Regions from separate parts of the Actinoplanes sp. NPDC051346 genome, predicted to be linked through region 1. Evidence: riboswitches for the same ligand, from Rfam matches in the RefSeq annotation. Region 1 holds a riboswitch; the other holds the start of a gene.
What was found. A riboswitch is a leader RNA that binds a small molecule or an ion and turns the genes downstream of it on or off. The one in region 1 is predicted to bind cyclic di-AMP.
Positions count from the first base shown of each region.

Region 2: another riboswitch for cyclic di-AMP. It lies ahead of AB0M36_RS21725 (C40 family peptidase); the one in region 1 lies ahead of AB0M36_RS25970 (hypothetical protein).

Region 1 is NZ_JBFBAJ010000011.1:103,908-108,111, forward strand. It holds gene AB0M36_RS25960 (ABC transporter permease) at 1-576, shown strand, start outside; gene AB0M36_RS25965 (ABC transporter ATP-binding protein) at 569-1,339, shown strand; gene AB0M36_RS25970 (hypothetical protein) at 1,355-2,377, opposite strand; cyclic di-AMP (ydaO/yuaA leader) riboswitch at 2,417-2,553, opposite strand; cyclic di-AMP (ydaO/yuaA leader) riboswitch at 2,831-2,968, shown strand; gene AB0M36_RS25975 (hypothetical protein) at 2,973-3,992, shown strand; gene AB0M36_RS25980 (glycoside hydrolase family 65 protein) at 4,065-4,204, opposite strand, start outside.
Region 2 is NZ_JBFBAJ010000008.1:275,809-280,012, forward strand. It holds gene AB0M36_RS21715 (glutamine amidotransferase) at 1-303, opposite strand, end outside; gene AB0M36_RS21720 (MurT ligase domain-containing protein) at 333-1,553, opposite strand; cyclic di-AMP (ydaO/yuaA leader) riboswitch at 2,003-2,178, shown strand; gene AB0M36_RS21725 (C40 family peptidase) at 2,185-2,991, shown strand; gene mraZ (division/cell wall cluster transcriptional repressor MraZ) at 3,434-3,865, shown strand; gene rsmH (16S rRNA (cytosine(1402)-N(4))-methyltransferase RsmH) at 4,090-4,204, shown strand, end outside.

The sequences.
Region 1 (4,204 bases):
TTCCAGTTCACCCAGTCGGTGGTGCAGGCCGGGATCCAGTCGATCAGCGGCAACCTCGGGCTCATCCGGGCGCTGCACTTCCCCCGCGCGAGCCTGCCCCTGGCGATCACCACGATCGAGGTGCGCAACACGCTCGCCTCGATGTCCGTCCTGCTGCTGATCACCCTCGGGTTCCGCGAGCCGGTGACCCTGGAGTGGCTGCTGATCGTGCCGATCTTCCTGCTCCAGGCGATCTTCAACGCCGGTCTCGCCATGTTCGTGGCCCGGCTGGGCTCGAAGGTCGCCGACTTCAAGCAGCTCGTGCCCTTCATCATGCGGATCTGGTTCTACGGCTCCGCCGTCCTCTACCCGGTGGGCGTGTTCGCCGAGAAGCTCGACGGCTGGAAGCTCGCGGTCGTCGAGGCCAACCCGCTGCTCGTCTTCATCGAGCTGATGCGGCACGCCCTGATGGAGAACGTGGAGCTCGCGGCGTCCCCGCTGGTGCTGTGGCTGGAGGCCATCGCCTGGACCCTCGTGGTCGGGGTCAGCGGCTACATCTACTTCTGGCGCGGAGAGAAGGGGTACGGCCGTGGCTGACCAGCGTGAACCCACCGTGATCGTGGACGACGCCCACGTCGTCTACCGGGTGCACCAGGCCGGTGGCGCCGGGACGCACAGCCCGGTCGCCGCCTTCAAACGGATCGTCACCGGCGCCAAGCCCGCCACGCTGCGGGAGGTGCACGCGATCAAGGGCGTGAGCTTCGTCGCGTACAAGGGCGAGGCGATCGGCCTGATCGGCACCAACGGCTCCGGCAAGTCGACCCTGCTGCGGGCCATCGCCGGCCTGCTCCCCGTCGAGAAGGGCGCGATCTACGCGGCCGGCCAGCCCTCGCTGCTCGGCGTCAACGCGGCCCTGATGAACGATCTGCCCGGCGAGCGCAACGTCGTGCTGGGCTGCCTGGCGATGGGCATGTCCCCGGAGCAGGTCAAGTCCCAGGTGAAGGAGATCATCGACTTCTCCGGCATCAACGAGCGGGGCGACTTCAGCTCGCTGCCGATGCGGACGTACTCCTCCGGCATGGCCGCCCGGCTGCGCTTCTCGATCGCGGCGGCGAAGAAGCACGACGTGCTGCTCATCGACGAGGCGTTGGCCACCGGCGACGCGAAGTTCCGCAAGCGCAGCGAGCAGCGGGTCCGCGACCTGCGCGCCGAGGCCGGCACAGTCTTCCTGGTCAGCCACAGCGAGCAGTCGATCCGGGACACCTGCGAGCGCAGCATCTGGCTCGAGTCCGGGCTGATCCGCGCCGACGGCCCGACCGACGAGGTGCTCAAGCAGTACGAGGCCTACGTCAAGAAATGACGTAGGCCCCGGACCTCATCGCATCGACAGGTGCACGTGGTTCGTGTGGTCGCTGGACGGATCGCCGTTGCCGCGTAGGTACGGCTGCCACCCGCTGCTCGGCAACCAGATCCGTTTGAACCAGATGACGTAGAGCACGCCCAGCCGGCCCTCGTTGTCGATGAAGTAGTTCGCCAGGCGGTCGCCGTAGTCCCTGCTGCTGCCGGTCGCGACGCCGCCGAAGCCGGTCTTGTCGGACGCGAAGTCGCAGGCCCGGCCCAGTGGGTGCTCGCCGCTGCCCTGCGGGCGGAAGCACGAGACGAAGCGGGTGAAGCCGTCCGCCTGGGCCTCCTGCATGGCGTGCAGGGTGCGGGGCGTGATGCAGCCGCTGGTCGTCGGGTCGTTCCCGCTGCACGACTCGTCGGGCAGCGAACCGTCCGAGTTGCGCCGGGCGGCCGCCGCCTGCGAGCTGTTGCCGCCGCCGGAGGCGCCGCTGCTCGGACCGCCGGCCGCGGCGTTCGCCGTCTTCAGCGCCTTTTCCGCCTGCGCCTTGCGCTTGGCCATGATGGTGACCTGGCGCTGCTGGTCGCGGACCTCGGCGTCGATGGCGAGCTTCGCCTGCGCCTGCTTCGCCCGGGCGTCCTTCAGCTCCTTGATCGCGTGATCCTGCTTCACCGCGACGGTCTCCAGCGTCGCGGCACGGTCCAGCAGGCCCTGCGCGGAGTCGGCCGTGATCAGGGCGCTCATCGGACCGAGCCGGCCCGTGCGGTAGGACTGCCGGACGATGTCGTCGAGGGCGCCCTGCTTGGGACCGAGCTCGGCGTCGAGCGCCTTGAGCTTCGCGGTCATCTGCTGCTGGCGCTTCTTCGAGCGGTCGAGCGCCTCCCTGGCCTCGACGAAGCCCTTCGAGGCGGCCTCGAGCTGCTCGACGAGCGACTTCGAACCACCTTCCCCGTCATCGCCGGAATCTCCCGGCGCGGCGAGCGGGCGGGGTGCGGCCATGGCCGCTGCCGGAGCGGCGAGCGCCAGCCCCGAGGTGGCGACGAGGACCGCGAGCACGGTCGCTAATCGTCGGCGGAGAGGGTCGAGCCTCACGTGCGTTCCTTCCGTCGGCCGCCGACCGGGTTAGCTGACGGGTTCGGGACGGAAGCAATCCCTACCGCTGACTCAGCGGATTCACCCCATTACCGGTTGGGTCCCCGGCTCGCCTTTCGGCGATTGAGCGGCGGTTCCGTGATGGAACCGTGACGAAGACTACCCAGGGAATCGCGTCATCGACAGGTGTCGCACTCTGCGCATTCGAGTGCACACAAACAGTTATTCCACCGGGAGAGTGGAACGACTCACATTGATGCGCCGCCACCGACCACGACCTGCGTCAACTCATCGAAAAGTAACGCAAAGTCGTTGTCCAGTAACAGTTTTCTCCCCCTCTAGACAGCTGATGCAAGGCCCGAAGTCAGGTAAGCTTTCCGCCGGTCACCGCCAAGAAGGCACCGCCCCCAAGGTGCCGGCGGACCACCGCTCAATCGCCGAAAGACGAACCGGGGAACCACCTGGAAAATGGGGTGAATCCGCTGAACCAGCGGTAGGGATCGCTTCCGTCCCGAACCCGTCAGCTAACCCGGTAGGCGGCAACACGGAAGGAAACTGCATGACGGCAAGACCCGGCCGGTGGCTGGTCCTCGCCCTGGCACCGCTGATCGCGATCACCATGATCGTCTCTCCCGGCGCCCCCGCGACCGCGGCGCCCGGTGGCGGAAACTCGTCGACCCCCGACGACGGCGAGAACAACCCAATGCTCAACGACGTGCTCGACAGCACGGGTCGGCGCTATCTGGCGGCGAAGGCCGCCGTCGCCAAGTCCACCAAGGCACAGGCCAACCTGGCCGTGCAGGTGAGGAACGCGGAGGCTCAGCGCGACGCCCTGCTGCCCCAGGTGGGTGCCGTGGCGGCCCAGCAGTACCGCACGGGCGGCCTGACCACCATGGGCTTCCTGCTCAACGTGCGGTCGCCGGACGGCTTCCTCGAGAAGGCCGTCTCGCTCGAGGAGATCAACTCCGTCAACGACGGCAAGCTGAGCGAGCTCGAGGCCGCGATCGACCGGGTAGCCACCTCCAAGGCTCGCCTGGACCAAGAGATCAAGTCGCAGAAGCAGAACCTCGAAGCGATGGAGAAGAACAAGGAGTCCGCCGAGAAGGCGCTCCAACTCGTCGGCGGCAAGACGGTGACGGGTGGCTTCGTGAATCTCAAGTCGAAGGTGGCCGCGCCCGCGCCCCGCAACCGCGACGGCGAGTTCAGCTCGGAGTCGTGCAACGTCGACGACGAGACGACGGGCGGCTGCATCACCGCCCGCACGATGCACATGTACAAGGAAGTCAGGAAGGCCGGCTTCACCCGCTTTGTGGGCTGTTTCCGCCCCGGCGGGCCGTTCGAGCATCCCAAGGGTCGCGCCTGCGACTGGTCGCTGCAGAAGAGCGGATTCTCGCCCTGGCACAACCAGGACACCCGCGAGTACGGCAACAACCTCATGGCCTTCGCGGTCCGCAACGCCGACCGGCTCGGAATCCTGTACGTCATCTGGAACAAGATGATCTGGTTCCCGGCGACCGGCTGGAGCTCGTATTCCGGCGCCAGCGACCACACGGACCACGTGCACATATCCATGCTGTAGCCAGGCACCACGCGCGCGAAGAGCCCCCGCTCCCCTTGATCGATGAGGAGGCGGGGGCTCTCTGCTGGGCTCCTACTGGTGGCTGGCCCGGCGCACCGGCGCCCGGCCCGCAGGCTGGGTCGGGGCCGGACCGGTCGGCGGCGCGGGCGGGATAGCCAGAACCACCGGCTTGACCTGCGTCACCGTCACCTCCTTGCCGTGGTGCAGCAGCT
Region 2 (4,204 bases), on a different contig from region 1:
GAAGAGCTGGTAGCCGGCGCAGACTGCCAGCACGGCCGCGCCCTGGGCCACCGCGCGGTGCAGGCCGCCGTCGGCGATGAGCCGCTGGGCGGCCAGCGCCTGCGGGCCGTCCTCGCCGCCGCCGATCAGATAGATGTCGGCGGTGGTGGGCATCGGCTGGTCGGAGCGGACCTGGTAGGTCTCGACCGGGATGCCGCGCAGCTGGGCCCGACGGGCCAGGATCAGCATGTTGCCCCGGTCGCCGTAGGTCGACAGCAGGTCCGGATAGATCCAGACGATGCGTAGCACGCTCTCAGTCACGATTTGTCCTCGGTTTTCCGCCGCGGGAAGGCTCAGTTGACACGGTCCAGCTCCGCTCGGATGTCTTGGAACGCCGTGTAGTTGGCGATCACTTCGAGGCGGCCCGGCGGAGTGGCCCGGAGTGCCTCGTCGAAGGATTTAACGTGCCGGAAGGCCACATCGTTCACTTCCAGCCGGACCGCGAGGTCGTAGGCGCGGTCGCCGGTGATCAGGACGGGCCGTCCGCGCAGCGGCGAGAAGTCGACGTCGTAGAGCCAGGAGGTGTCGAAGCCGTCGGGGTCGCGGGCGTTGATGGAGAGCAGTGTGGGGGCCAGCTCGGCCATGTCGAAGGCCTCGAGCCAGCTGGCCGGGTTCTTCGCCAGCAGCAGGCGGATGGTGCGCCCGTCGCGTTCCACCTGGGCGTAGCGGCCGGCGACCGACGCCACGCTCGCGAGCCGGGGGACGGCCTCGATGGGGCGTACGCCGAATTCCGCGGCGAGGGCCAGCGCGGTGGCCGCGTTGCCGAGGTTGACCTGGCCCGGCAGCTGGAGCTTGACCAGGTGCCAGTCGCCCCTGGGGTCGAGCACACCCTCGTCCTCGACCGTCCACTGCGCCTGGGGCCGGCGCAGGGGGCAGCCGGTGCACCACCAGTCGCCGTTCGCGCGCTGGATGGAGCCGCCGCACTCGGGGCAGACCCACGAGTCGTCCGTCCACCGCTGACCGGCGCTGAACCAGGTGACGTGCGCGGTGTTGACCGCCGACCAGACCACCATCGGGTCGTCGGCGTTGGCGACCACGTGCACGTCCGGGTGGGCGGCGAGGGCGGTGCGCCACATCTGCGCCATCATCGCCACCTCCTTGGCCCGGTCGAGCTGGTCGCGGGAGAGGTTGAGCAGGGCGACCACGCGCGGGTTGGTCTCGTTGATCACCTGGGCGAGGTAATGCTCGTCGACCTCGAGGACGGCGAACGGGGTCGACCCGGCCTTGGCCAGCGCGGAGGTGTGCCCGGTGGGCATGTTGGCGCCGAACGAGTTGGTGGCGACCGGTCCCAGGACGCCGAGCGCCGCGGCGGCGAAGCGGGTCGTGGTGGTCTTGCCGTTGGTGCCCGACACGAGCGCGATCGCCCGGCCGGCGGCGAGGTTCCGCAGCAGGTCAGGGTCGATCTTGAGGCCGATCCAGCCCCCGATCACCGAGCCGTCGCCTCGTCCCGCGGCCCGTGAGAGGGCCGCGGCCGTGCGCGACACGGAGGTCGCAAGCTTGGCCCGCAAGGGCAATTTCCCGTCCGTCACGGCGACGAGGGTACCGGAAACGGACACTACGTCGAGTGGCCGCGAGTGCGACACCGTCCGTCCGGCGGCCGATCGGCCGAACGGTTGATCGGCTTTGGTCGTCCAGAGTGGTGTTTGGGCCGGTGAGAAGGTTTGCGGGGGCATTCGCCCGACATTGCTCCCATCCATGATCAGACGTGCCTTCGCCTTTTATGTGTTCTGTTTCACCCGTAACTTTCACCTGACTGTAATCAGGCACACACGCATTGTGGCGGCATATGTCACAGCCCGGTCTCAAACCGGACACTGTCCACTGTGCCAAATACGAAGAGTGACGATGCGGGGGCATGCGGTGGATCGAGAAATCCGGTAGGCAGGGTGTGCCGGTGAGCGACCGCCCACCGCTCGCACCGCACGGATCACGCCGAGCCCTGCCCCGATCCAGGCGGTACGACCACGAGTACGCGCACAACCACACAGGCATACGGGGGCAGGGACGGGGGACCCATATCCGGTCCGCACCGGGTCGCGAGACCCGGCGGACCTTGGGGTGAAGTCGCCATCCGGCGGCCGGGCACACCTTCCCGCCCGAACCCGACAGCTAACCTCGCAGGCGTGCCGGAGGGAATCATCTACCGTGCACGAACGCAGTTCGAGCCGGGGCCGCCGCATGTCCACCGGCACCGGAACCGTCGCACTGTCCCTGGGTCTCTGCCTCTGCGCCGGCCAATTGGTCGCCACACCGGCAGTCGCCGCCGCCGCTCCCGTCGTCACGGCGGTCTCGGCGAAGCCCGTCAAGCCCCGTATCACCGCCTCGTACAGCAAGCGGACGGTCAACTGGGGCTCGAAGGTCCGCGTGACCACGAAGCTGATCGACCCCAGGACCGGCAAGAAGCTGGTCCGCGGCTGGGTACGTCTCCAGTCGAAGGTCAACGGCAAGTGGAAGACCTGGGACCGACGGAAGAATTCCTCGGGAATGGTCACGTTCACCACCAAGCCTGGCAAGACGATGTGGTTCCGCACGTCTTACGAGGGCCAGAGCGGGGTCGCGCCCAACACCTCCTCGGCCGTCAAGATCACTGTCAGGTCCGGTGGCGCGAAGATCCTCGCCGAGGCCAAGAAGCACCGGGGCGCCCGCTACAGCTACGGCGCATCCGGGCCCAACCGCTTCGACTGCTCGGGCTACACGAAGTACGTCTACAAGAAGGCAGTCGGCAAGAAGCTGCCGCACAGCGCGAACGGGCAGCAGAAATACGGCAAGAAGGTCAGCAAGAGCAACAAGCAGGTCGGTGACCTGATCATCTTCCGTAACGGCTCGCACGGTTACCACGCCGCCATCTACGCGGGCGGTGGCTACATGTACGACTCGCCGCGTCCGGGCATGACGGTCGGCAAGCACAAGATCTGGAGCAACAACTACGTCGTTCGGCGCCTCGCCGCCTGACGCGATGCGGTAAAGGTAAAGCAGTACGACAGTTCAGTGGGGCGTGACCCGGTTCGGGTCGCGCCCCACTGTCGTTGTCGCTTCGCGCGGTCGCTCATTTCCTCCACTTCGCTCCCCACGATTCCTCCACTTCTCTCCCCAAGGGCGTTTCGCGCGTGCGGAACGTCCTTTTTCGGTGGAGTTTCGTGCCCGACTGGGCGGCTTGTCGGAAAGTGGACCATGATCGGAGGCGGCAAACCCTCCACCCCGGCTCCACCGCGTCTGACGTGCGCATTCATCCGCGAATCCGGTTCGCAGACGGGCCGATTCCGGTTGCGAGTGGAGGGAAGTGGAGTAGAGTGGAGCGCAGTGGCAGGCCGGAGCGGACCTGCCGGCCCGAGCGAACCGGCGGACCGCACCAGACATTCCATAAGCGGCGCCACAGGGCAGGGGGGTTTGGCCGATGTTCCTCGGCACACACACCCCGCGCCTGGACGACAAGGGTCGGCTGATTCTTCCGGCGAAGTTCCGGGACGAGCTGGCGGGAGGTGTCGTGATCACCAAGGGGCAGGAACGTTGCCTGTACGTGTTCCCGATGCCGGAATTCCAGCGGATCGCGGGGCAGCTGCGCGACCAACCGGTCACCAACAAGGCCGCCCGGGCATACAGCCGGGTGTTCTTCGCCAGTGCGCACGACGAGATCCCCGACAAGCAGGGCCGGGTAACCATCCCGGCGCACCTGCGGGAATACGCGGCTCTCGACCGTGAACTCGTGGTGATCGGTGCGAGTACGCGAGTGGAGATCTGGGACAGACAGTCCTGGGAGCAGTACCTCTCGGCGAGCGAGGACGACTTCGCCGACATCGAAGAGGGGGTGCTGCCCGGCGGCCTGTAGGCGTGGCTACCTGTCGGCCGCCGATGCGGTCCGGACGTCGCTGCCGCCGTACTGCGAGATCTCCAGCCGCTCCCGCTCCTGGCGCCTCTTCCCCGGTGCCAGGCGTGTGTCCGGTGGGGCGCGCCCGATGGCAACGGGCACGAGCGGATGGGGATCTGGCGGTACGGAAGACGATCGGACGCGGCTCGGGCAAGGTCGCGTGGCACGCGGGAAAGAGCAGGACGATGGGGGTCGACATGGGGGAGCCGCGCGGCACGCACGTGCCGGTGCTGCTCGAGCGCTGCCTCGAGCTGCTCGCCCCCGCGCTCGACCGTCCGGGTGCGGTGCACGTCGACTTCA